Regions from separate parts of the Bradyrhizobium sp. LVM 105 genome, predicted to be linked through region 3. Evidence: predicted binding sites of a transcription regulator. Region 3 holds the regulator's gene; each other region holds the start of a gene.

Region 1 (7,240 bases), on a different contig from region 3:
CGCACAATTCCCGCTATTCAGGCCCCTACTCCGCCAGATGCACCCGCCGGTCGTCGCCGACATCGATGCCGGGCGCGACCACGACCTCCCAGGGATGGCCGTCAGGGTCGGCGAAATAACCGCAATAGCCGCCGTAATCGGTCTCGTGCGCGGCCTTCACCAGCTTCGCCCCCTTGCCGAGCGCGAAGGCCATCACCGCATCGACCTCCTCACGGGTCCGACAGTTCCAGGCGAGCGTCATGCCGCGGAAGGCCTGCGGCCTCGGCTGGTCCGGCAGCCCCGCGTCGGCCGCAAGCTGATCCCAGCGATACAAGGCGAGCACGGGACCACCGGTATCGTAGAACGCAACCGCCTCGCCGGTCGCCTTCAGCCGGCGCGAGAAACCGAGCGCGTCGTAAAAAGCGATGCTGGCGCGGATGTCGCTGACGCCGAGTGTGATGACTGTGAGCCGCGGCACCGGCGCGTTGAGTTCCTTGAGCATACGACGCCTCTTCCGTTCCCGATCAGAACAGGCTGAGCTGATCGCCGTTCCGCTTCGGCCGCGCAAAGTGATCCGTCGTCAGCTTGGAGCGGCGCTTGTTCAGGCCGAGCCGCTCGCAGGCGATCTCGAAGCGGCGGCCGATGGTCCAGGCCATCGGTCCGGTGCCCTTCATCCGCTCGCCCCATTTCGCATCGTAGTCGCGCCCGCCGCGCATGTCGCGGATCAAGGTGAAGACGTGGCGGTAGCGGTCCGGATAGTTCGCCATCAGCCATTCGCGGAAGAGATCGCGCACCTCCAGCGGCAGCCGCAGCAGCACATAGGAGGCTTCCTTGACGCCGGCATGGGCGGCGGCATCGAGAACGCGCTCGATCTCGCAATCGTTCAGCGCAGGGATCACCGGCGCCACCATCACGGTGGTCGGAATGCCGGCATCTGAGAGCTGCTTCAGCGCCTCCAGCCGCTTCGGCGGCGTCGCGGCGCGCGGCTCCATGGTGCGGGCCAGTTTCGGATCGAGCGAGGTCACGGAGATCGCGACCTTGGCGAGGTTGCGCTTGGCCATCCGCGCGAGAATGTCGATATCGCGCAGCACCAGCGCCGATTTGGTCACGATGCCGACGGGATGGCCGGCACGTTCCAGCACCTCGAGGATGCCGCGCATGATCTTGTGCTCGCGCTCGATCGGCTGATAGGGATCGGTGTTGGTGCCGATCGCGATCATGCGCGGCTCGTAGCCGGCCGCGGCGAGCTCCTTCTCGAGCAGCGAAGGCGCCTCGGGTTTCGCAAACAGCTTCGATTCGAAATCGAGGCCCGGCGACAGGCCGAGATAGGCGTGGGTCGGCCGGGCGAAGCAGTAGACACAGCCGTGCTCGCAGCCGCGATAGGGATTGATCGAGCGGTCGAAGCCGATGTCGGGTGAGTCATTACGGGTGATCACCTTGCGCGACGTGTCGACTGCGACCGTGGTCTTGAACGGCGGCAGCTCTTCCAGGCTCTGCCAGCCGTCGTCGAAAGCGACGCGCGCCTCGGCCTCGTAGCGGCCGCTGGCGTTGGACTGCGCCCCTCGCCCTCGCCGGCGGGCGCGGTCGATGGCGACGCCGAGTTCGGGAAAATCAGAGTCCGCACCCGCCGGCTCGGAGGGCGCCTTGACCGGCGGGTGCTTGAGAGCATGAGAGGATGCTGCTGGACTCATGAACCCAAGATAGCACGCCAAAGGAACAAATCAAGAACACAGATGAAAAATGGAAAACAACCCCATGCAAAGCTGCCGCCCAAATTTCGGGCGCTTTCTCTTGACCTCACGCAACAAGCCTGTCGCAACGATCCCGTTTGATGCCGGACAGGGATCGATCGCGCCGGAACAATGTTGGTGACGATCGCGGGGCGTAGCTCGGCAACAATCGGCAAGAACATGACAAATCAACAACAATCAGCTGCCGCGAGCAGCAATCTCGATCTCCTTGATCGCTATTGGCGCGCCGCCAACTACCTCTCCGTCGGGCAAATCTATCTGCTCGACAATCCACTGCTGCGCGAGCCGTTGCGGGCCGACCACATCAAGCCGCGCCTGCTCGGCCATTGGGGCACGACGCCCGGCCTGAACTTCATCTATGCCCATCTCAACCGCGTGATCCGCGCGCTTGATCTCGACGTGATCTATGTCTGCGGCCCCGGCCATGGCGGGCCGGGCATGGTCGCCAACACCTATCTGGAAGGCAGCTACAGCGAGCTCTATCCCGAGATCGCCCGCGATGCGGACGGTATGCGCAAGCTGTTCAGGCAGTTCTCCTTTCCCGGCGGCATCCCGAGCCATGCGGCGCCGGAGACGCCGGGCTCGATCCACGAGGGCGGCGAACTCGGCTACGCGCTGGTGCACGCCTACGGCGCGGCCTTCGACAACCCTGATTTGATCGTCGCCTGCGTCATCGGCGACGGCGAGGCCGAGACCGGCCCGCTGGCTGCGTCCTGGCACTCCAACAAGTTCCTGAACCCGGCCCATGACGGCGCGGTGCTGCCGATCCTGCATCTCAACGGCTACAAGATCGCCAATCCGACCGTGCTGGGCCGGATGCGAGATGCGGAAATCCGCGATCTCTTTCGCGGTTTCGGCCACGAGCCGCTGTTCGTCGAGGGTGACGATCCCAAATTGATGCACCAGGCCATGGCGGACGCGCTCGACGTCGCGCTCGCCAGCATCCGTTCGATCCAGCAGCACGCACGCGACGGGCGCAGCAGCGTCGAGCGGCCGCGCTGGCCGATGGTCGTGCTGCGCAGCCCGAAGGGCTGGACCGGTCCGAAGGAGGTCGACGGCAAGAAGGTCGAGGGCTTTTGGCGCGCGCATCAGGTCCCCGTCGCCGGCTGCCGCGAGAACCCGGCGCACTTGAAAGTGCTCGAAGACTGGATGCGCAGCTACGAGCCCGAAAAGCTGTTCGACGCCAGCGGCGCCCTCGTTCCCGAGCTTCAGGCGCTCGCGCCTCGCGGCGACCGCCGCATGGGCGCCAACCCGCACGCCAATGGCGGCCTGCTGAAGAAAGAACTGAAGCTGCCGGACTTCCACCGCTTCGCGATCGAGGTGCCGCAGCCCGGCGGCGTCGTGGCCGAAGCGACGCGCGAGCTCGGCAAATTCCTGCGCGACGTCATCCGCCTCAACGCGACGGAGCGCAACTTCCGCATCATGGGCCCGGACGAGACCGCGTCAAACCGGTTGGACGCGGTGTTCGAGGCGACCGAGCGCGTCTGGATGGAACCGATCGAATCTTACGACGTGCATCTGGCGCAGGATGGCCGCGTCATGGAGGTGCTGAGCGAGCATCTCTGCCAGGGCTGGCTCGAGGGCTATCTGCTCACCGGCAGGCACGGCTTCTTCTCGTGCTACGAGGCCTTCATCCATATCGTCGATTCCATGTTCAACCAGCACGCCAAATGGCTGAAGGTCACGCGCGAGTTGCCGTGGCGGCGCCCGATCGCCTCGCTGAATTACCTCCTGACCTCGCATGTCTGGCGTCAGGACCACAACGGCTTCAGCCATCAGGACCCCGGCTTCGTCGATCTCGTCGCCAACAAGAAGGCCGACATCGTCCGCATCTACTTCCCGCCCGACGCCAACACGCTGCTGTGGATCGCCGACCACTGCCTGCGCACCTACAACCGCATCAACGTCATCGTCGCCGGCAAGCAGCCGGCGCCGCAATGGCTATCGATGCAGGAAGCAGCGACGCATTGCGACGCCGGAATCGGCATCTGGACCTGGGCGGGCACGGAACAGGCGACGGGCGAGCCCGACGTGGTGATGGCCTGCGCCGGCGATGTTCCGACGCTGGAGACGCTCGCCGCAGTCGACCTGTTGCGAAAGGCACTGCCGGATCTGAAGATCCGCGTCATCAACGTCGTCGACCTCATGACGCTGCAGCCGAAGGATCAGCATCCGCACGGCCTGTCCGACCGCGACTTCGACAGCCTGTTCACGCGCGACAAGCCTGTCATCTTCGCCTATCACGGCTATCCCTACCTGATCCACCGGCTGACCTATAACCGCACCAACCATGCCGGCATGCATGTGCGCGGCTTTGCCGAGGAAGGCACCACGACGACGCCGTTCGACATGGTCGTGCTCAACGAGCTCGACCGCTACCACCTCGCGATCGAGGCGATCGAACGCGTGCCCGGACTCGCGGCCAAGGCTGCGCAGGCCAAGCAGCAATTCCGCGACAAGCTGATCGAGCATTCCCGCTATGTGCGCGAGCACGGCGAGGACATGCCGGAGATCCGCGACTGGGTCTGGCCCAACAGCTCCGGCGGCAACACGCCTGCCGAAGCCGGCGACTAGCCATGTCGGACATGGTCCTCGTCCTCAACTCGGGATCGTCGAGCATCAAGTTCGGCCTGTTCGACATCTCGGCGGCTGAGCCCGTCCTGCTCTGCAAGGGCCTGCTCGACGAGCACGAGGCAAGACCGCGCCTCGCGGTGAAGAGCCCGGCGGGCGACGACCTGTTCGCGACACGGAGGGAAGCGCCGGATGCCGGCGGCGGCCATTTGTTCGCCGACGTGCTCGCCTTCATCGAGGAGAGGTTCGGCGCCCACAGCCTGCGCGCGGTCGGCCACCGTATCGTCCACGGCGGGCCGGATTATTCGGGCCCGGTGGTGCTGACGGACGACGTCACCGCGACGCTGGCCGCATTGACGCCGCTGGCGCCGCTGCACCAGCCGCGTTGCCTCGCGCCGGTTCGCGCGCTTGCGGCGATCCGGCCTGCGCTGACGCAGATCGCCTGCTTCGACACCGCCTTCCACCACGGCCTCGCGCCGCCCGCGCGCCGTTTCGCGATTCCGCGGCGCTATGAGCAGCGTGGCGTCCGACGTTACGGCTTTCACGGCCTCTCCTTCGAATACGTCACGGGCCGCCTCGCCGCGATTGCACCGGAGCTCATCGCCAAGCGCAGCGTCATCGCGCATCTCGGCAATGGCGCCAGCCTGTGCGCGTTGCACCACGGCCGCAGCATCGACACTACGATGGGACTGACGCCGCTCGACGGCCTCGTGATGGGCACCCGCTGCGGCAGCATCGACCCCGGCGTGCTGCATTATCTGCAACAGCACGAGAAGATGTCGGCCGACGAGATCCAGCACCTGCTCTATCACGAGTCCGGCCTGCTCGGCGTCTCCGGCATCTCCGCGGACATGCGAACGCTGCTGGCGAGCGGCGAGGTCGGGGCGCGGGAGGCGGTCGAGCTCTTCACTCTTCGCGCGGCGCAGCAGATCGCGATGATGGCCACAACACTCGGCGGCCTCGACTGCCTGGTCTTCACCGGCGGCATCGGCGAGCACGCCAAGGAGATACGCAGCGCGATCTGCGAGCGGCTCGGCTGGCTCGGCGTGCGCATCGATGCTGCGGCGAATGACGACGCGCGCGAGCGGATCGGCGCCGGCGGAAGTGCTGTCGATGTGTTCGTCATCCCGACGGATGAAGAGATGATTATTGCGCGACATTGTGCGGCGCTGATCCGCAGCCGCGGCGCCACGTGACATTTTTATGAATGATCTGCCGCAATGAGGCCGTCGCGGTTTCGCGGCATAAGGCTCGGAGCAATCCTCGAGCGGACAGATCATGAAGACCCATATCATCGAAGAGCTCGGACAAGGCGGCATCCTGTTGCCCGCGCTGGTGGCGGAAGGGCTCGCCGCCAACGACCGCATCAAGGTGCGGATGAGCGCACTGCAGGCGGCTGCCCAGCATGCGCAGGAGCCGGGTCGACCCGCGAGCGACCTTGGCGTGGAGAGTCAGACTGCGGGCATCGCGCCCGCGGCGATCGCGGCGCTGATCGGCGGCGCCCGTCTGATCGGGCCGGGCCGGCTCGCGGCTCCCGATCTCGCGCAGCTGATGCAGGAGATTGCGGAAGATGCAGCGACCATGATCCGCGCCGTAGGCGCCGGCGCGGCCAACGAAGGCGAGAGAGCGCAGGCGCGCCTCGACACGATCCGCGCGGCCGGCCTGCTCGACCCCGCCGACGAGATCGCGATGTCCCACATCGTGCGACTGACCGGCGTTGCCGACGCTGGCGGCGACAGTCTGCATCGCCTCGTGATGGATCTGCACAAGCAACTCAACAAGCTGGCGACGAGCTGCTCGGAAGAAACCCTCGACGGCGCCCATGTCTTCGGTCTGCACGGCGACGACCGGCCGGCGGTTGCTGCCTTCATGAAGGGCCTGAACGCGACGCGCGGCCTCAAGTTCAATCATCCGGGCCTCGACACCATGGCGACACGCGCCGACAGTCGGCTGCTGATCCAGAACGACATCGGCACCACGGACGCCCATGTCGTCGTCATCGCAGTGAAGAAGAACGCGGTCACGGTCACCTACACCGACGTGCATTTGGCACGCGCGAAGTTCTTCATCTCGCTGTTCGAGAACTTCGAGGCGACCTGGAGCGGGCTCGATCGTCACACCGCCGCAGGCCTCGGCGAGGACAATTCCTTCTATCTGGTGACCGGGCAGTATCAGTCCGGACACGCCGCCGATCGCAACGAATTCCTCTCCGCACTCGGTGCCGCGCTGGTCTTCCTGATTGACTGGAACAAGGCGCGCAAACTGCTCAGGACCTGGGTTGCCAAGGAGGACGCGGCACGCATCCTGGAATGGGCCGCGCGTCAGCGGATCGGCCACCGCGGCTTCCTCGAGCTCGGCGGCAACGAACTGCTGGGCTCTGCGGTCCGGAACGCCGCCCCCACGCGGATCGGCTTCGGTGAGCGGCTCGACCAGGCGCTCGGCCGCAACGCGGCAATCGATTTTCTGAAGGCGTCTCTGCGCGCCTCCACCGAGGCACTGCTCGCCGGCCGCTCGGTCAGGACGGTGCGCGACCAGATCGAAGCCGATCTGATGCGGCACCTGGATCGCGTCGATGGGGCATTGCTGGCGGCGGTCCTGCGTCAGATCGGCCTCGCCCACGATCTCGTCGCGGCGATCTCGCGCCATATCGCCGCGTTGCGAGCCGGTCAGCCTGCCGACGGCACCCTGCTGACGCAGCGCTGCGGCGTGATCGAGCAAAAGGCCGACAGAATCGCGTTCGAGAGCCGCAACGAGGTCGACCGCCTCAATGCGCGTCCGCTGATCGGCCAGTTGATCGATCGCGCCGAGGAAGCCGTCGACGAATTGGAGCAGGCCGCTTTCATCGCCTCGCTGATGCCGGAAAGGACCGATCCATCCCTGCTGACATCGCTGGCCGAGCTTTGCACGGTGGCAGAGACTGCGACCGAAATCGCCGCGAG
Region 2 (7,240 bases), on a different contig from region 3:
CGGGCATCCACGTTCTTCGGCGCCTCTGGAAAGAAAGAGCGTGGATGGCCGGGACAAGCCCGGCCATGACGACAGTGGCGGCTTCAGCGGCTAATAATCCACCTTCATCAGATACAGGCCCTCGGGCGGCGCGACGATGCCGCAGGCGGCGCGGTTGCGGGCGGCGAGCGCTGCGGAGAGATCGTCGGCGGTCCAGCGGCCCTCGCCGACCCAGACCAGCGATCCCACCATCGAGCGGACCTGGCTGTGCAGGAACGAGCGCGCCGAGGTGACGATTATGATCTCGCGGCCGTCGCGCATCACGTCGAGCTGGTCGAGCGTCTTCTCCGGCGACTTGGCCTGACACTCGGTATCGCGGAAGGTGGTGAAATCGTGCCTGCCGAGCAGGCGCTGGGCTGCCGCATGCATCGCCTCGGCATCGAGCTTGCGCGGCACGCGCCAGGCGTGGCCGGCATCGAGCGCGAGATTGGCGCGGGTGTTGATGACGCGATAGCGGTAGTGCCGCTTCACCGCCGAGAAGCGCGCCTCGAAGCTGTCGGGCACGATCTCGGCCTCTAACACCGCGATCGGATGCGGGCGCAGATGCGCGTTGAGCCCGTCGCGAAAACGCCCCGGCGGGAATTGCTTGTCGACGTCGACATGCGCGACCTGACCGCGCGCGTGCACGCCGGCATCGGTGCGGCCGGCGCCATGCACCCGCAGGTCCGCCCCCGTCATCGCCTTCACGGCCGCTTCCAGCGCGCCCTGAACCGAGGGCAGCGTGTCCTGCACCTGCCAGCCGAAAAACGGCGCGCCGTCATATTCGATGGTGAGCTTGTAGCGGGGCATCGGTTTCCAGTTTGCTGTCATCGCCCGGCTTGACCGGGCGATCCAGTACGCGGCGGCCTATCGGTTCGACCGAGAAGCCTCGGCTTACTGGATACCCCGCCTGCGCGGGGTATGACAGTGTCAGGTGAATTTGGCTCCCGCCTTCAACGGCACGCCGCGCAGGAAGTCGGCAGCCTGCATCCGGCCCTTGCCCTCGCGCTGGAGCTCGATGATGCGGATCGCGCCCTCGCCGCAGGCGATGGTGAGTTGATCGTCGAGCACCGCGCCCGGCTCGCCGGCGCCTTGCGCCAGCTCACAGCGCAGGATCTTGACGCGCGCGTTCTCAAGCTCGGCCCAGGCGCCGGGGAACGGCGACAGGCCGTGGATGTGGCGCAGCACCTCGCGCGCCGGCTTGCGCCAGTCGATCCGCGCCTCGGCCTTGTCGATCTTGGCGGCGTAGCTGACGCCGTCCGCGCTCTGCTTCTTGAGCTGGAGCCCGCCGCGGTCGAGCGCGGCCATCGCCCGTACCATCAGATCGGCACCGAGACGCGAGAGCCGGTCGTGCAGATCGAGCGCTGTCATACTGTCGGTGATGGCAAGACGCTCGGCCATCGCGACGTCGCCGGTATCGAGGCCGACATCCATCTTCATCACCATCACGCCGCTCTCGGCATCGCCGGCCATGATCGCGCGGTTGATCGGGGCGGCGCCACGCCAGCGCGGCAGCAGCGAAGCGTGCAGATTGTAGCAGCCGAGCTTGGGCGCATCGAGGATCGCCTGCGGCAGGATCATGCCGTAAGCGACCACGACGGCGGCATCGGCCTCGAAGGCACGAAATTCGTCGAGCGCTTCCTGGGTCTTCAGCGTCTTCGGCGTCAGCACGGGCACGCCGAGCTTTCGCGCGGCTTCCTCGACCGGGGTCGGCTGCAATTGCAGCCCGCGCCGCCCGCCCGGCTTCGGCGCACGGGTGTAGACGGCGACGATCTCGTGGCCATGCGCGACCAGCTCGAGCAGCGTCGGCACGGAGAAATCGGGCGTGCCCATGAAGATCAGGCGGAGGGGCATGTGACGAGACAATCCTCGAACAACGAGCAAGGTACTCGTCATGGCCGGGCTTGTCCCGGCCATCCACGTTCTTCCTGCTCGGGGCGGCAAAGAACGTGGATGCCCGGCACAAGGCCGGGCATGACGGCGGAGGACGTGGCCTACTCCGCCGCGCGCTTGGCGGCTTTCTCGAACTTCTTCATCACGCGGTCGCGCTTGAGCTTGGAGAGGTAATCGACGAACAGCACGCCGTTGAGATGGTCGATCTCGTGCTGGATGCAGGTGGCAAAGAGGCCTTCGGCGTCCTCCTCGTGCACCTTGCCGTCGAGATCGGTGAAGCGCACGCGCACCCTCGCAGGGCGCTCGACCTCCTCGTAATATTCAGGAATCGAGAGGCAGCCTTCCTCGTAAATGGACAGTTCCTCGGAGGAGGCGATGATCTCGGGGTTGATGAAGACGCGCGGCAGCGGCTTGGTCTCGCCGTTCTCGTCGCGCTTGGCGAGGTCCATGGTGATCAGCCGCAGCGGCTGCGCGACCTGGATCGCAGCGAGGCCGATGCCGGGCGCGTCGTACATGGTCTCGAACATGTCGTCGGCAAGCTTGCGGATCTCCGAGGTGACCTTCTCGATCGGCTTGGAGACCAGACGCAGCTGCTTGTCGGGCAGGATGATGATTTCTCTGAGGGCCATGGCCGCGATTTAAGCCCCATGCCGGATACGGTCAATGCGGCCCGGAACCCTGTTAACCCCTCGCTAACCATAAAAATTCGCTTTCCGTTAACCATAGAAATAAGCGGGCGATTAACCCTGAACGTTCGCTATTCGTTCGCCAGCACCGGCGAATCGGCTAGAACGGTCGCCATGAACGAGATCATTTTCATGCTGGACGACTGGCCGGTGCGCACCTTCCACGCGCTGATCGGCTTTGGTGCGCTTGTCCTCGTCCTGCTGGTGGTGATCGCCATCGTCATCGCGCGGTCCGGGCGGCGCGGCGCGGAACTCGCAATGGCGCACGCGATCCGGGCCGACGAGCTCGAGGAACGCCTGAGTGAGGTGCTGCGGGCCCAGAGCGAATCCTCCGGCCGGGTCGACGCCATGACCCAGGCGCTGGCCGGCCGCCAGGCCGAGATGGCGCGGGCGGTCAACGAACGGCTGGATTCGGTGACCCATCGCGTCGGCCAGTCCATGGAACATTCGACCCGCAACACCATGGAGAGCCTGCGCGCGCTGCATGAGCGGCTCGGCATCATCGACAGCGCGCACAAGAACCTCACCGACCTCACCACCCAGGTGACCACCTTGCGCGACGTGCTCTCCAACAAGCAGTCGCGCGGCGCCTTCGGTCAGGCGCGGATGGAGGCGATCGTCCAGGACGGCCTCCCCAAGGGGGCCTACGAGTTCCAGTTCACGCTCTCGACCGGCAAGCGGCCGGATTGCGTCGTGTTCCTGCCCGACCAGCGCCCACTCTGCATCGACGCGAAATTTCCGCTGGAGGCGATGACGGCGCTGCACGACGCCCGCACCGACGAGGAGCGGCGAATCGCCACGCAGCGGCTGCGCGGCGACGTGATGAAGCATGTCAGCGACATCGCCGAAAAGTATCTCGTCGCCGGCGAGACCCAGGAGATGGCGCTGATGTTCGTGCCGTCGGAATCGGTCTACGCCGAGATCCACGACGGTTTCGACGACGTGATCCAGAAGGCCTATCGCGCCCGCGTCGTGCTGGTGTCGCCGTCGCTGCTGATGCTCGCGATCCAGGTGATGCAGCAGATCATGAAGGACGCGCGCATGCGCGATGCCGCCGACCAGATCCGCACCGAGGTGATCAAGCTCGGCGACGATCTCGGCCGCCTGCGCGACCGCGTGCTCAAGCTGCAGAAGCATTTCGCCGACGTGAACGAGGACGTCCGCCAGGTGCTGATCTCCGCCGACAAGATCGAAAAGCGCGCGGGACGCATCGAGGAGCTGGATTTCAGCAAGAGCGACGCCCCGGAGGGACCGCGGCTGGTGGCCACGGATGCGGGCGAGCTGTTTCCGCGGAAGCTCCAGGCGGGGGAGTGACGTCTTCACCTCTCCCCGCTTGCGGGGAGAGGTCGGATCGCCCCGGCGATGCGGAGCATCGTCCGGCGCGATCCGGGTGAGGGGGTACAGGTCCATCGTCGACCTCCCGTGCGGAGAGATGCCCCTCACCCCAACCCTCTCCCCGTAAGAACGGGGAGAGGGAGACGAGGCATCACCGCCAGAATCTGCTAACACCACCCCATGACCGCACCCGACGCGACTTCCTCCGCTGGCGCTCCCGCTGCCTCCTGGCGCGACAGCCTTGCCGTTTACCTGCAGCCGCGGGTGCTGATCGTGCTGTTTCTCGGCTTCTCCTCGGGGCTGCCGCTGGCGCTGTCGGGATCGACGCTGCTGGTATGGATGGCCGAGGCGGGGGTCGATCTCGGAACGATCGGGCTCTTTGCACTGGTTGGAACGCCGTACACGCTCAAGTTCCTGTGGGCGCCTCTGGTCGATGCGCTGCATGTGCCGTTCTTCACGCGCACTTTTGGCCGTCGGCGTGGGTGGCTGGTGTTTTCGCAACTGCTGCTGATCGGCGCGATCCTGCTGTTGGCGCTGACCGATCCGGCGCGCTCGCCGCTGTTCGTCGCGCTTGGCGCGCTCCTGGTCGCGACGATGTCCTCGACGCAGGACATCGTCGTCGATGCATTCCGCGTCGAGAGCCTGCCCGAAAGCGAGCAGGCGGCCGGCATGGCCGCCTATGTCGCGGCCTATCGCATCGGCATGCTGATATCGACCGCGGGCGCCTTGTTCATCGTCACCGGCTTCGAGACGATCGTCCCTCGTGGCGCCGCCTGGATGTGGGGCTATGTGGTGATGGCGGCTCTGGTGCTGATTGGCACGGTGACGGCGCTGGCCGCCACCGAGCCGGCACAATCCAAGCGCGCAGAGGCTGCCACGCAGAACGAGGACGCGCTCATGCGGGTATTGCATGCCGCATTGGGCGCATTCTCGGAATTCTTGCAGCGAAAGGAAGCGTGGGCGGCGCTTGCCTTCGTCGTGCTGTTCAAATTCACCGACGCGTTCTCCGGCAACATGACCGTGCCGTTCGTGATCGACATCGGCTTCACGCGGAACGACTACGCGGTGATCGTGAAGGGCGTCGGCATCGCAGCGACCTTGGCCGGCGGCTTTGCCGGCGGCTTCGTGGCACGGCGCTATTCGCTCGCAACGAGCCTGTGGATCGGCGGCATCGTGCAGGCAATCTCCAACCTGTCGTTCTCGTGGCTGGCACTGGTCGGCGTCAATGAATGGGCGCTGACCCTCGCGATCACCTCCGACAATTTCTGCAACGCCATCGGCACCGTGATCTTCGTCGCCTATCTGTCGGCGCTGTGCCAGAACCCGCTGCACACCGCGACCCAGTATGCGCTGCTGACGGCGCTCGCCGCCGTGGGGCGCACCTATTTGTCATCGGGCGCGGGCTATCTGGCGAAGGCGACGGGCTGGCCGATGTTCTTCGCGATCTCCGTCCTCGTCGCCATTCCGAGCCTGATGCTGTTGGCGTGGCTGCAAAAGCGTGGCCATTTCGAAACGTTGGAGCAGCAGGTGCGAGTGTAAGCTTAAGGCGCGATGCGATCAGGATGAAGCGTCATCGCGCTTTAGGTTGTTGTTCAAGCATGATCTTTTCGGAAAACCGCTGCGCACTTTTCCGGATCATGCTTTAGCGCTGCATCTCTTTCCGAACGCGTCCGTTGAGCCCCTCGAAATCGGCGACCAGCGCATCGCAAGCGGCCTTGGAGGCTTCGCACAGGACGTTCATTCGGATGACGACTTCGCTTCCGTCCTGCACGACGCGGCGCTGAATGGCTGCCGGATAGGCCGGATGTCCCTTCGGCGGAAACGACCACAGGCTCAGAGCGGCCGCGTCCTCGATCACGGTCCAGCCGGATTGAATGGACGTCTTCACCCCCGGCTTGGCGCGCAGCGACTCGAGCGCAGCTGCGGCCGTCGGATAAGACGCGGTGTCCTGGGCGGCCGAGACCGGCCAGGGAGCAGCGCCGGCGAAGACCAGCAGGACGGCAAGGGCTATTCCACGCACGGCTGAGCGACCTCTCCGCGGTTCGATCGCTTGCACTATGCTCGACGCACAACCGGAGATCAAGGCGCGGTCCTCGTCACCGGCCCGGCGATATCGCCCTACTGCTTCTTGATGATGCTCCACTTCGTGATCACGGCTTCGCTCATCTGGCCGGCATCGCTGGCGCAGGCGATTTCGTCGACCTTGACCGAGATTTCCTTGCCGACGAACGATTTCAGCTGCGTGGCCTGCGCGTCGCTGGAGGTGACGAGCTGGAAGGTCTCGGGGCCGGTCTCGAGATTGCACAGGCCGTTCGGCGCCGGCAGGCGACGCGGCTCGGAGGTGATCTGATACATCGGAACCCGCTTGCCGTTCTTGACGTCGCGCACCTTCATGGCGTTCAGCTCGCCCGACAGCACGTCGCCATTGTTGATCGGCTTGCCGGGCTTCGACGGCGGCGGGGCCTCGTCACCCGGCTGCGCGGAGATGGCCGGGGTCACCAGCATCGCCATCGTCGCGACCAAAGCCAATCGTGTGGCGAAAAGTTTCGTCATGTCGTCCGTTCCGTGATCTGTGAATGGCTAGAACAGGGTGCGCTGCCGCATCGCTGCCGATAGCGTACCTTCGTCGAGATAATCAAGCTCGCCGCCGACGGGAACGCCATGGGCGAGCCGCGTCACCTTCACATTGGCGTCCTGAAGCAGGTCGGTGATGTAGTGCGCCGTGGTCTGGCCGTCGACCGTCGCATTCAGCGCCAGGATGATCTCGTGCACCTCGGCAGCATGGGCGCGGGCTACCAGTGCGTCGATGGTCAGATCCTGCGGCCCGACGCCGTCGAGCGGAGACAATGTCGCGCCCAGCACATGATAGCGCCCTTGAGTCGCATTGGCCCGCTCCAACGCCCAGAGATCGGCGACGTCGGCGACGACGACGATGATGGCGGGATCGCGCTTCGGATCGGTGCAGACGGTGCAGGGATTTTGCGTGTCGATGTTGCCGCAGGTCTTGCAGACCTGGACCTTGTCCAGCGCCACCTGCATGGCCGAGGCCAGCGGCATCATCAACGCTTCGCGCTTCTTGATCAGGTGCAGCGCCGCGCGCCGCGCCGAGCGCGGACCGAGGCCCGGCAGCCGTGCGAGCAGCTGGACCAGCCGTTCGATTTCGGGACCTGCAACAGCGCCCATATTACTGGCCGAACAACCCCGGCGGCAGGCCGAGCCCACCGGTGAGAGCCTGCATCTTCTCCTGCATGGCGGCCTCCGCCTTGCGGCGGGCATCACTGAGCGCGGTGACGAGCAAATCTTCCAGC
Region 3 (7,240 bases):
ATGGACGCCTGGTCGCGCTGGCCTTGCGCATCGACGCGCTGGCGGACGATTGCAGCCGCGCCGCGCTGGTGGTGACGTCACGGCCCGCGCCGCCCGATTGCGCGGCTATGGTGGTGGATCGGCAGCGGCTCGCTCGTCAGGGCGCGCTGGCGCTGACACGGCATGGCGATGGATTTGCGGTTCAGGCGGTGAAGGCGAGGGGTGCAAGCCGCCCCTGGTCGCCGGCGGCAGCCGGCGAGGGAGATTCTGACATGACCCTCATGCCACGGTCGGCAGCTCCACGCGTTCGCGACGCAACGCCGTCGGAGGCCGATCTTCAGGCCGAGGACTGAGCTTCTATCAGCCGATCGGCAGGCGCCTGACCGGCGACCGACTGTCGGCGATGATCTGCGGCTTCTGCTCGCGCTCGCCGACCGGCTGCGTCACCGGCAGCTGCAGCACGGTTGCGCGCTGGCCTTCGACCAGCTGAGTCACCAGCACGTACTTGCCGTCCGGAAATTCGATCGCGTCGTGATGGCGATCGGGAACGTGCGGATCGATCTTGCCGAACTTGCCGACGCGGGAGTTGACGGTGCGCGTCCAGATCCAGCGGTTGTCGTAACGGACGTTGTCGGCGAAGGCGAGCTCCGTCCCCGGCAGCAGGCAGACCGCAACGGAGAGATCGGCTTCGGAGGCGAAGCCGCGTGTCGAGGTGCCGCGGAAGGTTGTCGTGACGATCGTCTCGCCGACTTCAGCGGGGCGCGTCGCGATAGCATGCAGGCTATAGTCACACATCGGGTGCTCCTCATGCGAAGATAGCGACCCGCACCTCTCCTTGGAGGCGCAGGCCTCGAAGTAGAAGTATGCAACGCTCTGCTCGGTTATAGGCGAATCTGCGGCTGCGATTCGCGAGGCGCGATCACATTAACTTTCCCGAAGTCGATAGGAACAAAGCCGGGTCCCGTGCATTTGGCCGGCGCGCGTCTACGACTGCCAAGTGTCGCCAGCTCGATTGCGATACCTCCACGCTTGTATTGCGGGCGTTGCGGACTTGCCCGTTCACTGCCGTGTTGTTGCGGAGATTGTGATGCGATTACGCGGCAACGGCGGCGTGCGTGCCGATGCCGCGATCAGCGTCGCGACGGCTGCACCAAACGATCTGGCGCTCGGCTGTCCTCTCGAACGCGAACGGCCGTGAAGCGATGTTGCTTCGTGGAGCGGACATTCATCCGCTCCAATCTTTGATCGGCGATGCCGACCGAAGGGCGCACGCAGACGCCAAAATATATCTCGGACCGAGTCCTTCCGGAATCAGTACTTCCGATAAAGCCCGATCAGCTTGCCCTGAATCTTCACCCGGTTCGGCGGCAGGATGCGGACCTCATAAGCGGCATTGGCGGGCTCGAGTGCGATCGAGGCGCCGCGGCGGCGGAAGCGCTTGAGCGTGGCCTCCTCGTCGTCGATCAACGCCACCACGATGTCGCCGGTATCCGCGCTCTCGTTGCGCTGGATCAGCGCCATGTCGCCGTCGAGGATACCGGCTTCGACCATGGAATCGCCGCGCACCTCGAGTGCGTAGTGCTCGCCCGCGCCGAGCATGTCGGGCGGCACGCTGATGGTGTGGCTGCGGGTCTGCAACGCCTCGATCGGCGTGCCGGCCGCGATACGGCCCATCACGGGGACTGCAACCGGCCGCTCGCCCTCGTCCATGGACGGGCTGGAGGTCGCGCGGATCTTGCCGAGATTGCCCTCGATGACGCTCGGCGTGAAGCCGCGCCGGGCGCCGGCGGCAGCCTGCAGCTCCGGCAGCTTGATCACTTCGATGGCGCGTGCGCGGTTAGGCAGGCGGCGGATGAAGCCACGCTCCTCGAGCGCGGTGATGAGGCGGTGGATGCCCGACTTCGAGCGCAGGTCGAGCGCATCCTTCATCTCGTCGAAGGAGGGCGGCACGCCGCTTTCCTTCAAACGTTCGCTGATGAACCTCAGAAGCTCGTATTGTTTGCGCGTTAACATCTCGACCAAAGTCCCCCGGTTGATGTCGTTCGATTCCGAGACGATGAGTTCAGCGATAAGCCGCTACATGCTCGAAACAAATCATGAACGGACACTATATGTTCGATACATGTTCCGCAACTGCTTAATTTACCGTGAACGGCGGCAAACTCGCGGAATGCGTGTGGCCGTGGACTCAGACGGGGAGCCGCAGCACCTCGCAGGGGCCACCGGCCTCGGCGTTCGCCGCGAACGGTGCGCGCACGAGAAGTACCTGTGCCGCAGCAAGATTTGCAAGCAGAGAGGAATCCTGATGGCTGACGGGAATGGCGACTTGCGTACCATCGTCGCGCAGCTCCAGGCGCGCGCGCAGATAATCCTCGCGCTGGTCGTTGGCACCGAGGTCGCGACCCAGCACGGCGCGCTCGCGGCGATGATGAATCACTGAACGGCCCGACAGGGCACGAATCAGCGGCACCATGAACAGGAACGCGCACACATAGGACGACACGGGATTGCCGGGCAGGCCGATTACGCGCATCGCGCCGAGCCGTCCGTGCATCATCGGCTTGCCGGGGCGTATCGCGATCTTCCAGAACGCCATCGAGATGCCTTCGCCCAGCAGCGCCTGCTGGACCAGGTCATGGTCGCCGACCGACGCGCCGCCGGTCGTGACCAGGATGTCAGCCCCGCTCTCGCGGGCGCGGCGGATCCCGGCGGAGGTGGCCTCCAGCGTGTCGGCGGCCACCCCGAGGTCGATGGTCTCGGCGCCCTCGCTGCGGGCGAGCGCGTGCAGGGCGTAGCCGTTGGAATAGACGATCTGGCCGTGCCCGGGGGCGGTGCCCGGCCTCACCAGTTCGTCGCCGGTGGCAAGGATCGCAACCTTGGGACGGCGGCAGACGGCGAGGTGCGGGTGATTCATCGCCGCCGCGAGCGCGAGATCGCGCTCCGTCAGGCGGGTTCCCTTGCGCAGGAGCACGTCACCCTCGCGGAAATCGACGCCGGCCGGGCGGATGTGCCGTCCGGTGATCGCGGCTTCCTTGATGGTGACGCTGTTGCCATCTGTGACGGTGTCCTCCTGGATCACGACCGCGTCCGCACCATCAGGGACGACGCCGCCGGTGAAGATCCGCACCGCTTCCCCCGCGCCGACCGTTCGGGCGAAGGGACGGCCGGCCGCGACCTCGCCGATCACCGTCAGCCGGGAATCGATCGTTGCCGCATCGGCCGCGCGCACCGCGTAGCCGTCCATCGCCGACATCGCTTGCGGCGGCTGCGTGCGCCGTGCCGCGAGGTCATGCGCGAGCACGCGGTGATAGGCTTCGTCGAGCGAAACCATCTGTTCAGGCAGCGGCTCTGCACCTGCCAGCACCGCAGCAAGGGCGTCGGAAACCGGCATCAGGGCCACGGGCGAAACTCCTGCTCGGCACATCGGTCAATGGGCGGCGAGAGTTCTAGCTGACTGCAGGCGCAAGGCAAAGCAGCACGCAGACTGATCTATCCTGCGTGATCTCCGTGGCGGAGGAGCAAGGGCAGGTCCGCCAAGCGCATGATCCGGAATGCGAGACAGACCGGGATGGAAGATGGCCATGGCAAGGCACGAGCGCCACGCCGGAATCGGTCAACTCCCGGTCGGCCCGTCCGGGCTGACGTGCCATGCGACGTCGGGCGGTTTGGGGCCTTGGTCCTTGTCGGGGAGCGGATCGGCCTGCGATTTCAGGTCCGCAGCCTTGCTGATCAGCTTGGCGGAAAGCTCGGAATCCGAGGTGTTTCTTGCGAATTCAAGCAGGAGAGAGGCTTGCTTGGTGAGGTAGGTTTTGCCCAGCACGTCGATCAGTCCGATGTAGAAATCCCAACGGACTGATGAGTCCGAAGAGGGGTATTCCGTTCCGGGAACTCCGTATAAAAATGCACAAAGTGATCAGGTTCCACACTTCCTGCAAATTTAGCGCCGGACGCGGGCCGGCTGCCGACCGCCGGGGCGGCAGCGCAACGTTAGATGCCCAATGCCTTCAAGGCGTTGCCGACGTCGCGGGGCGACGTCACATGTACGGCCGTCAAGCCACGCGCCCGTGCTCCCTCGATATTCTCTTCGAGATCGTCGAAGAACACGATGCGCTCGGCCGGCACACCGATCGCCGCGACGACATGGTCGAAGGCGTCGGCATCCGGTTTGCGCAGGCCGATGCTGGACGACAGGTACAGCTCGCGGAAATGGCCGAGCAGATCGGCATATTCCTTCGAGAAATAGTCGACATGCGGCCGATTGGTGTTGGAGAAGGCGTAGAGCGGCATCTGCTTTGCCGCACGCGGTAACAGCTCGGCGATATCGGGCATCTCGCCGGCGAAGATCGCATTCCAGCCCTCCAGGAACTGGGCGTCCGAAATGCCGATTCCCAGCGAAGCGCGCAAGGAGGCGAAATAATCCGCGTCGCTGATCTTGCCGACCTCGTGCAGCCGGTAGGCCTCGTCGCGCACATAACGCGCGAGGAGGCTTTCGGGCTGGCAGCCGGCATGTCCCGCCCAACAGGCGATCGCCTTGGAGAAGTCGATGTCGAGCACCACGCGCCCGAGATCGAACAGAAGCGCATCCGCGCTGCCGGGAGAGAGCGATGTCATTGCGTCCTTTTCACTTCAATGTCGGCAGGAATCCGTAAGTTAGTACCGATAAGGCTCGTGGTCGAACAGCGGGAACGCGCTGAACACGCTCGGCGCGTTGGTGGCGGCCGCCGGATGCAGGCAGGATTTGTCGATCTCGGCAAACGATGTGGCACCCAACAGGCCGAGGCAGCGCAGCACCTCGTCTTCCAGCAGCTCCAGCATCCGCGCGATGCCGGCTTCGCCGGCGGCGGCCAGCGCCCAGCATTGCAGCCGGCCGATGCCGACGAGATCTGCGCCTGCCGCGATCGCCTTGACGATGTCGGTGCCGCGACAGATGCCGCCGTCGACCATGATCTTGGCGCGGCCCTTCACGGCCTCGACGATCTCGGGCAGCACATGCATGGCACCGCGGCCATGGTCGAGCTGGCGGCCGCCATGATTGGAGACGTAGATCCATTCGACGCCGTGATCGACCGCGATCAGGGCGTCCTCGGCGGTGGCGATGCCCTTCAGGATCAGCGGGATCTTGAACCTGTCCTTGATCATCTTCACGGTCCGCCACTCCAGGCCCTTCTGGAAATCGCCGCCGGTGGCGCGCAGGCGGCTCTCGCGAACGTAGCGCTTGGCGATGTCACGTTCGCGACGGCTGTAATGGGCGGTGTCGACGGTCAGGCAGAAGGCGGCATAGCCGTTCTTCTCGCTTCGGCTGACGACATCCGCGACGAAGGCGTCGTCGCCGCGGACATAGAGCTGGTAGAGCCGGAGCGCATCGGGCGCGGCCTCGGCAGTGCTCTCCAGGCCGGGTTCGGACACCGAGCTCAGCATGTGCGCCGCACCGAAGCTGCCGGCACCGCGCGCGACGCTCGCCGCACCATCCGGATCGAAGATTTCGAGCGCGCCGACGGGTGCGAGCACCACCGGAAGGCGCATCTTGCGGCCGAAATGCTGAACCGAGCCGTCCACCCTGCGGACGTCGCGCAAAACGCGCGGGCGAAAGGCGATTTCGTCCAGGGCCATGCGGTTGCGGCGCATCGTGGTCTCGGTTTCGGCGGCGCCGACGATGTAGTCCCAGGCGTTCTGGTTGAGGTTGGCCCGCGCTTTCCGGATGAATTCGTGGAGGTTCTGGAACGGCTCGTTGCTGGCGCCGAGTTCGACGTTCCGTTCCGGCCGGACGCCGGGTGCTTCGTTCATTGTTATCCTCCCGAGAATTTGAACCCTTATGTCATCGCCTAACCCGTCCAGCCCTGCAAAACTATCTTAAAATTGCATGGCTGCGAGGCGCGGGCCGGCCATGATTCCGCTTGCGGACAGGCCAGTCCTGCAACGTTGCCAAAAGTTTAGGTCCGGGCGAAACGATTTCTACGGCGTACCCGTCGGCATGGCATCCCGGCCTTGAAGAAACCAGAATGGTATTGTGAGAAACGAGCTGGATCGCCAATTGCATGGCGCCTCCCCAGGTCTCGACAGACAAGCCTAAAGCGAACCGCCAAAGCACAAAGGCCAGCCCATCCATGCGGAAATCCCTGCTGTTCCCTCTGGGCACGCTCACCGGAGCGTGTCTCACCCTTCTGGTAGCCAGTCCCCAAGGCGGCGTATGGGCGGCGCGGGCGACAGCGAACGCGAATGATGCCTATTCCCAGCTCAACCTGTTCGGCGAAGTGTTCGAGCGCGTGAAGGCGAGCTATGTCGAGAAGCCCGACAATGCCAAGCTGGTCGAGGGCGCGATCACCGGCATGGTGACCTCGCTCGATCCGCATTCGCGCTACATGAACGCGAAGGCCTGGACCGAGATGCAGGAGACCACCTCCGGCGAGTTCGGCGGCCTCGGCATCGAGGTCACGATGGAAGACGGCCTCGTCAAGGTGGTCTCGCCGATCGACGATACGCCCGCCTCGAAGGCCGGCCTGATGTCAGGTGACCTCATCAGCAAGATCGACGGCGAGGCCGTGCAGGGCATGACGCTCGAGCAGGCCGTCAACAAGATGAAGGGCCCGGTCGACACCAAGACCAAGCTCACCATCCTGCGCAAGGGCGCGGACGCGCCGCTCGACGTCGCGATCACGCGCGAGATCATCCATGTGCGCCCGGTGCGCTTCCGCGTCGAGAGCGGCGACATCGGCTATATCCGCATCACCTCGTTCAACGAGCAGACCACCGACGGCCTGAAGAAGGCGATCGCGTCGATCTCCAAACAGGTTCAGCCGGAGAAGCTCACCGGCTACGTCGTGGACCTGCGCAACAATCCGGGCGGATTGCTCGACCAGGCCGTGTCGGTGTCGAGCGCGTTCCTGCAACGCGGCGAGGTCGTTTCGACCCGTGGCCGCTCTCCCGAAGAGACCCAACGCTTCACCGCCCATGGCGGCGACCTCACCAAGGGCAAGCCGCTGGTGGTGCTGGTCAATGGCGGCTCGGCCTCGGCCTCGGAGATCGTGGCCGGCGCGCTGCATGACCACAAGCGCGCCACGATCATCGGTACGCGCTCGTTCGGAAAGGGCTCGGTGCAGACGATCATTCCGCTCGGGTCCGGCAATGGCGCCCTGGCGCTGACCACGGCGCGCTATTACACGCCGTCGGGCCGCTCGATCCAGGCCCAGGGCATCGCCCCCGACATCGAGATCCTGCAGGACGTGCCGCCCGAGCTGAAGGGCCGCATGGACACCATGGCGGA
Region 4 (7,240 bases), on a different contig from region 3:
TGCTGTCCGTCAAGGCATCGACCGGCTTGACCTCGCGGCCGGAGATCAGCTTGCCGGCCTCGATCGCGCGGTTCAGCCGGCTGGTGTAGACCTCGCCAATCGGGATCGCGAACTCCTTGACCGCCGCCCCGATCTGGCGCGCCATCTCCCTGCCCTTGTCGCTGAGCTGACGCTGGGCGCTCATATCGTCGAACTTGAACGGGTAGATATCCTTTTGGCCGTCGTCGGTGGCGGTGTGCCGAAAGATCAGGACAAAGCCGCCTTGCTTGAGCGAGGCGATGAGCTCAGGGGTATCGGCTGCGGCGTGCCGGGAGAAACCGGCGAGAACAACAATCAATGCGAGGCGGCAAAGCACATTCATGCGCTAAATCCTCTATGGCAAATGCCCCCGAGGATGGTGACGCGTAACGCGGTCGATTTCAATTCTCGATTGTCGGCCCGACCGGGTTCCCGCGAGGTTCCCGATCAGACCGGCAGCCGCGGTGATGCCGCGAGCTCAGCAAGCGCTTCGTCGAGCTTGTCGCGATCGAGCGGCTTGATCAGAAATCCGGTCATGCCCGCCTCGAAGCAGGCATTGCGATCCTCCACCAGCGTATTGGCGGTGAGCGCGAGGATCGGTGTGTGACGGCTGCCCATGGCCGCCTCATGCGCACGGATGCGCTTCGTCGCCTCGATACCGTCGAGCTGCGGCATCTGGATATCCATCAGCACGAGATCATAGGGCGTACCGGCCGACCATGCGGCGAGCCACGATTCCAGCGCGACCTCGCCGTGGACGGCGATGACGACGCGATGGCCGAGCTTCGTCAGCAGCGAGCGCATCAACAGCGCGTTGATCTCGTTGTCCTCGGCGACGAGGATCGAGAGGCCCGTTGCGGGTGTAACATGGGCAGCTTCAACCATCGGTTCCGGCGCAAGCTCCGGCGAGGCGATCTCCGGCGCCAGCGCAAGGCGCGCGGCGAGCGAGGCCGCCCGCAGCGGCTTCATCAGAAACCCGGTGAAGGCCGGCGACAGCTTTTCATGGCGCGAGCTCGACGTCAGCAGCACGAGGCGCTGCAGCGCATGTGCGCGGGCCAACTCGCCCAGATGGTCGGCCATGGCAGGACCGAGCGCGCGATCGATCAGCACTGCGTGCCAGGAACGTTCCGGCAGCAGCGCTTCGGCGACCGCTGCGTCCGCAACCAGGCAGGTCTGGCCGCCCCAGCGCTCCAGTCGTCGCGCGATCAGCGCGGCTTCGATGCCGTCGGCGACGACGAGGATCGACTTGCCGGCAAGGTCGGTGCTCGGAAAGGCCGTCTGTCCCGCGCCGGCTTGCGAGGCCGGAAGCGGCACTGCGACCTCGAAGGTCGAGCCTTTGCCCGGCTCGCTGGTGAGCGTGATGCGGCCGCCCATCCGCTTGACGATGCGCTCGCTGATGGCAAGGCCGAGCCCGGTGCCACCATGGGTGCGGGCGACGCGCTCGTCGGCCTGCTCGAATTCGCGGAAGATGCGTTGCTGCGCCTCCGGCGCGATGCCGATGCCGGTGTCGCGGACCAGGAAGCTGATCTCGTTCGGCCAGATGCCGGGCTCGACGATCAGCGCGACGCCACCGCTTGCGGTGAACTTGATGGCGTTGCCGGCGAGGTTGAGCAGCACCTGGCGCAGCCGCGCGGCATCGCCGACCACCTCCAGCGGCAGGCGCTCGTCGACATAGGCGGCGATCTCGAGCGACTTCGCCTGCGCGCGGGGCGCGAGCAGCTCGCAGATCTCCTCGATCAGGGTCGAGAGCGCGAAGGGACGCTGCTGGAGATCGAGCTTGCCGGCCTCGATCTTGGAATAGTCGAGCAATTCCTCGATCAGCGCCATCAAGGCTTCGCCCGAGGTCTTGACCGCCTTGGCATAGGTCGCCTGCTCCGGCGTCAGATTGGTGTCGAGCAGGAGGCCGCCCATGCCGATGATGCCGTTGAGCGGCGTGCGGATCTCGTGCGAGGCCATTGCGAGGAAGCGCGATTTGGCGCGGTTGGCGGCATCGGCCTGGTCGCGCGCGTCGGACAAGGCGCGCTCGGTTTCGGTGCGATCGGTAACGTCGCGCCCCACGCTCTGCAATTCGGCGGGCTGGCCGGCATCGAGGCGGACATAGCCCTCGCGCCAGGCGATCCAGCGCGCGCCGAGCGGGGTCGCGATCTTCTGGTCGTGGATGCGCGTGCCGCTGCTCTCGCGCGCGCTGTCGCCCTGCTCCAGCACGTCGAAATCGAAACGCGTGCCGACCAGCGCGTCGCGCGTCTGTCCCGCGAGCGCGCAATAGGCCTCGTTGGCGAAGGTGATGCGGCCATCGGTCGCGCGCAGCACGATGAGATCGCCCTGCTGCTCGAACAGGCTGCGGGCGCGCTCTTCCGCTTCCTTCAGCTCCCAATTGCGGTCGATCAGGGTCTCGTTGTGGGCCGCGAGTGTACGCAGCCGCTTGCCCACGAAACGCAGGCGCATGCTCAGCGTCGCAAGCCCGAGGCAGGCGAGCGCGAACAGGAAGCTCGCGCCGATCGCAAAGGTGTGGGGATCGTAGCCGGAGTTATCCGACCGGCTGCCGGACACGAACCCATAGGCGCCGCCGAAGGTCGCCGAGAAGATCATGAAGGAGCGGATCGCGAAGGCGATGCGGGGGTGCTGTCGCCTGAAACGGCGCATGCGCACCTTGATCCGGAACGTCCGACCCATCGTCACCGATCCTTGTCTGAAACCCGCCGCCGTGTGCGACGATGTCGCGTCGACCTTGCGAACAGTTTGAGGCTTTGGCCCAGCCTCCAAACAGGGTTGACGAAGTGTTAACGCTTCAGAGCGAAGCGGCCTGGAGCTGGCGCTGACTGCCGTGGGCGCCGACGATCAGCGCCGCAGCCTCGCGCAGCGAGACCGACTTCGAGCGCACATAGATGCGGTAATCCGCCGGTCCCTCGCTGGAGAGATAGATCACCTGGCCGCCATCGACGGGCTGAGCGGCAATCGAGACGAGGCGCCTCGAAGGATTGGCCTGACAGGTCTCCGGCTCGGAACCGAGGCCGTCGTCGACCAATGCGAAGTCCGCGGCGTCAGCGTCGTCGGTGACCTGGACCCGGACCGTTGCCCGCGCGGGATCTTCGGTGAAGGCGACATGCATGCCGGCGGTCCAGAACAGCGAGGTGAGCTCGACCGAGATCTCGCCCACGGCGATGCAGGGATGCGAGACCGATCCGATCTCGGCGCGGGCAAACACCGCAGCCGCCAGCAGGGGAACAACCGAGGCAAGGATCTTGAAACGCAACATGACACTCTACTCGCCGGGCCCTCGGGGAACTCGCAGCCGAAATGAGCGGGCCCTATGGTTTGCAGAGCGTAAAGGAAACTCGTTACCGCCGGGTTGATGCGCGGTATCATCAGGCCATCTGTCGCACATCCTCCGCGAGTGCGCGATAGGACAGCGCTTCGGCAAGGTGCAGCCGGCCGATCTTGTCGGCATGATCGAGGTCGGCCAGCGTGCGCGCCACCCGCAGCACACGGTGATAGCCGCGTGCCGACAGCCGCATGGTCTCGGCGGCGTCGCGCAGCAGTTTTTGTCCCTGCGCGTCCGGCTTGGCGATCTCCTCCAGCACCGACGCGGGCGCCTCGGCATTGGTCCGGACATGGGGCAGGCCGGCACCGGCATAGCGTGCGAGCTGGATGTCGCGCGCTGCCGCCACGCGCGCGGCGACCTCGACCGAGCCCTCCGCCGGCGGCGGCAGGATCAGATCGGCCGCGGTCACGGCCGGCACCTCGATGCGCAGATCGATGCGGTCCATCAACGGGCCCGAGATGCGCGCCTGGTAATCGCCGGTGCAGCGGTCGATGCGGCCGCGCTTGCAGGCATAGCCGGGCTCGAACGCATTGCCGCAGCGGCACGGATTCATCGCCGCGACCAGCATGAAGCGCGCAGGGTAGGTGATGCGATGATTGGCGCGCGACACCGCGACCTCGCCGTTCTCCAGCGGCTGCCGCAGCGAATCCAGCACGCGCGGATCGAATTCGGGCAGCTCGTCGAGGAACAGCACGCCCTGATGCGCCAGCGAGATCTCGCCGGGCTTGGCGCGCATGCCGCCGCCGGTGAGCGCGGCCATGCTCGCGGAATGATGCGGCGAACGGAACGGCCGCCGCGCCGTCAGCGCGCCGCCTTCGATCTCGCCGGCAACGGAGGCGATCATCGAGACCTCGAGCAGCTCTCCCGGGGACAGCGGCGGCAGGATCGAGGGCAGCCGCGCGGCCAGCATCGACTTGCCGGCGCCGGGCGCGCCGATCATGAGCAGATGATGCCCGCCGGCGGCCGCGATCTCCAGCGCCCGCTTGGCGCTTTCCTGGCCCTTGATGTCGCGCAGGTCGAGCGTGGAGGCGGCGGCTTCGTGCACCTTCGGCGAGGGCCGCGACAGCACCTGCGTGCCCTTGAAGTGGTTGGCGATCTGGATCAGCGAGTGTGCTGCGATGATCTGGATGTCCGGGCTCGCCCACGCCGCTTCGGAGCCGCAGGCCGCCGGGCAGATCAGCCCCTCCTCGCGCATATTGGCGCCGATGGCGGCAGGAAGAACGCCGGCCACGGGCGCGATCGAGCCGTCGAGGCCAAGCTCGCCGAGAACGGTGAAGCCGGTCAGCGCATCAGGCGGGATCGCCCCGATCGCCGCCATCAGGCCGAGCGCAATCGGCAGGTCGTAATGGCTGCCCTCCTTGGGCAGGTCGGCCGGCGCCAGATTGACGATGATCCGGCGCGCCGGCAGCGCCAGCCCCGAAGCGATCAGCGCCGAGCGCACCCGCTCGCGCGCCTCCGACACCGCCTTGTCCGGCAGGCCGACGATGGCGAAGGCCGGCAGCCCAGGGGCAACCTGGACCTGCACGTCGACCGCGCGGGCCTCGATCCCCTCAAACGCGACGGTGGAAACCCGCTGAACCATGCTCAAACCAGCCTGCCCCTTTCGCACAATTAGGGGTAGCAGAGCGTAGCTCTTTTCGCAAGAACAATACAAGAACATCCCACAGGGGCGGACAAGCCCTAACCGATCGTAAACGCCGAGCCGACACTACGCCTCGAATGCCAGCTTCTGTCCTCAGCACATTCCAACGAATGTCCGCTACTCCTAGGGCTGCGGGATGGGCCGTGGTCTAACGGGTGAACAGTTCAAATGCTTGCAAATCGCCGGAGAAGCGAACGTCGGGTGTGCAGCCGCCTCGCCAAGATCCATTTTGGCGCGGGCTCGCTGCCGCGGGACTGCACGATTACCGATATTTCGGATGGTGGTGTGAAAGTGGTGGCGGAATTTCTGGAAGTGCCGCCGCAATTCACCATCATCTTCGCGCCGGACTATTCCCGGCAATGCCGGCTGCGCTGGCGCATCGGCTGCGAGTTCGGCGCTGAATTCGTCGATTGAGACGCAAGGGCCCGCGTCCTTAACGGGACTTTAGCGTTAATCGGTAAGCATCTCTGATCAGTTGCCGAGTGATCAGAGTATGTCCACGCGTTCGTCCCTCGCCTTTCCGCCGGCGAGATTGCTGTTTCCCGCACTCCTGGTGCTCGTCCTCGGCGGCTGCCAGACCGCCGGCATCGAGGATGTGACCGGCGCGCTCGGCGTCCGATCGGAAACCGCTGTCAAGGCCGATCCCAGAACGGACATGGACGCGCTGCGCGAGCGTTACCGCGCCAAGCCCGGCAATCCCGCCATTGCGCTCGAGTACGGCAAGGCGCTGCGCGACAGCGGCCAGCGCGCGCAGGCGGTCGCAGTGCTGGAGCAGGCCGTGCTCGCCCATCCCAGCAACAAGGCGCTGCTCGCCGGCTATGGCCGCGCGCTCGCCGACAGCGGCAATTTCCAGCAGGCCTTCGACGTCCTCAGCCGCGCGCATTCGCCCGAGGATCCCGACTGGCGCATCCTGTCGGCGCAAGGCGCGGCGCTCGATCAGCTCGGCCGCAACGAGGAAGCGCAGCAATATTACGCGAGCGCCCTGAAGATCGTGCCCGACGAGCCGCAGGTCCTGTCCAATCTCGGCCTGTCCTACATGCTGCAGAACAATTTGCCGCGCGCCGAACAGGTGCTCGGCCGCGCCCATCAGCGCAATCAGAACGATTTGCGGATCCGCGCCAACCTCGCGCTCGTGCTGGGATTGCAAGGCCGTCAGGCCGAGGCTGAAATCCTGGTCAAGGCAGATTTGCCGCCGGACCAGGCGGCGGCCAAAGTCACGGCGCTGCGGCAAATGCTGGCCAAGCAGCAGCAGCAGCGGGCCGAGAAGTAACCGCCAGCCGATCGCATTCTTGCTCGTCGCGTTCTCGCGACGCGAAAACGCTATCGCGATTACGATGCCTTGCGGTGCGGGGCCGATGGGCGGCCCGATCGGCCTTTCAGCTTCTTCAGCAGCGGCTCGAGCAGCGAGCGCTTCGGCTTCTTCACCTCGCCGCGGCCGGCGAGGCGGTTCGCCATGTTCTGAAACAGCGCGGTGGTGCGGTGGTTCTTGGCGACCTCCGCGATCATCTGGCCGTTATTGGCCGCGGTCGAGAACAGCTTCGAATCGAACGGGATCACCGCGATCGGCTGGCTCTCCATGGTCTTGGCGAAGGCCTTGACGTCGATCTCCGCGCGCTTGTGCATGCCGACCTGGTTGAGGCAGTACAGCGGCGGCCGGTCGTTCGGTCGTGCCGCTTTCAGCACGCTCAGCATGTTCTTGGTGTTGCGCAAGTTCGCGAGATCGGGCTCGGCGACGATCACGATGTCGTCGGCGTTCACCAGCGCGCGCCGCGTCCAGCCGGACCATTGGTGGGGAACGTCGAGCACGATGCAGGGCGTGGTCATGCGCAGCGTGTCGAACACGGCGTCGAAGGCTTCGGCGCCGAAATCGTAGACGCGGTCAAGAGAGGCAGGCGAAGCGAGGAGGCTGAGGCGCTCGGTGCATTTGGCGAGCAGACGCTCCATCAGCGCCGTGTCCGGCCGGTCCTGCGACAGCACCGCGTTGGCGATTCCCTGTACCGGATCCTGGTTGTAGTCGAGGCCCGCGGTGCCGAAGGCGAGGTCGAGGTCGATCACGACCGAATCGAGCGAAAGGTCGCGGGCGATGGTCCAGGCTACGTTGTGCGCGACCGTGGAGGCGCCGACGCCGCCCTTGGCGCCGACCACGGCGATGACGCGGCCGGTGATGATGGCCTCGGAGGCCGAGAACAGGCTGCAGATCGAGCGGACGACGTCGAGGGTTTCGACCGGTCCGACCACATAATCGTTGACGCCGCGGC

Evidence for each region. The regulator LexA, encoded in region 3, represses DNA repair genes until DNA is damaged. The targets are predictions, from matches to a motif close to TGTTCNNNNTGTGTTCNG.
Region 1: a site for LexA is predicted at 1,692-1,709, ahead of D6B98_RS28895 (PA0069 family radical SAM protein). Genes of this name have one in related genera too.
Region 2: a site for LexA is predicted at 2,663-2,680, ahead of D6B98_RS27830 (DNA recombination protein RmuC). Genes of this name have one in related genera too.
Region 4: a site for LexA is predicted at 4,982-4,999, ahead of D6B98_RS10285 (YifB family Mg chelatase-like AAA ATPase). Genes of this name have one in related genera too.

What each region holds. Positions count from the first base shown of each region.
Region 1 is NZ_QZMV01000013.1:56,684-63,923, forward strand. It holds gene D6B98_RS28890 (VOC family protein) at 26-481, opposite strand; gene D6B98_RS28895 (PA0069 family radical SAM protein) at 504-1,670, opposite strand; gene D6B98_RS28900 (phosphoketolase family protein) at 1,890-4,304, shown strand; gene D6B98_RS28905 (acetate/propionate family kinase) at 4,307-5,497, shown strand; gene D6B98_RS28910 (hypothetical protein) at 5,580-7,240, shown strand, end outside.
Region 2 is NZ_QZMV01000012.1:76,758-83,997, reverse strand. It holds gene truA (tRNA pseudouridine(38-40) synthase TruA) at 91-828, opposite strand; gene fmt (methionyl-tRNA formyltransferase) at 949-1,872, opposite strand; gene def (peptide deformylase) at 2,013-2,540, opposite strand; gene D6B98_RS27830 (DNA recombination protein RmuC) at 2,712-3,911, shown strand; gene D6B98_RS27825 (AmpG family muropeptide MFS transporter) at 4,113-5,471, shown strand; gene D6B98_RS27820 (hypothetical protein) at 5,575-5,952, opposite strand; gene D6B98_RS27815 (hypothetical protein) at 6,051-6,485, opposite strand; gene recR (recombination mediator RecR) at 6,513-7,115, opposite strand; gene D6B98_RS27805 (YbaB/EbfC family nucleoid-associated protein) at 7,117-7,240, opposite strand, start outside.
Region 3 is NZ_QZMV01000004.1:147,975-155,214, forward strand. It holds partial or broken gene D6B98_RS13105 (ComEC/Rec2 family competence protein) at 1-332, shown strand, start outside; gene D6B98_RS39810 (hypothetical protein) at 340-774, opposite strand; gene lexA (transcriptional repressor LexA) at 1,291-1,992, opposite strand; gene D6B98_RS13120 (molybdopterin molybdotransferase MoeA) at 2,168-3,379, opposite strand; gene D6B98_RS13125 (hypothetical protein) at 3,593-3,799, opposite strand; gene D6B98_RS13130 (HAD family hydrolase) at 3,967-4,590, opposite strand; gene D6B98_RS13135 (alpha-hydroxy acid oxidase) at 4,630-5,763, opposite strand; gene D6B98_RS13140 (S41 family peptidase) at 6,084-7,240, shown strand, end outside.
Region 4 is NZ_QZMV01000003.1:139,512-146,751, forward strand. It holds gene D6B98_RS10270 (histidine phosphatase family protein) at 1-361, opposite strand, end outside; gene D6B98_RS10275 (ATP-binding protein) at 466-2,691, opposite strand; gene D6B98_RS10280 (hypothetical protein) at 2,807-3,274, opposite strand; gene D6B98_RS10285 (YifB family Mg chelatase-like AAA ATPase) at 3,384-4,922, opposite strand; gene D6B98_RS10290 (PilZ domain-containing protein) at 5,151-5,396, shown strand; gene D6B98_RS10295 (tetratricopeptide repeat protein) at 5,476-6,252, shown strand; gene D6B98_RS10300 (CpaE/TadZ family protein) at 6,312-7,240, opposite strand, start outside.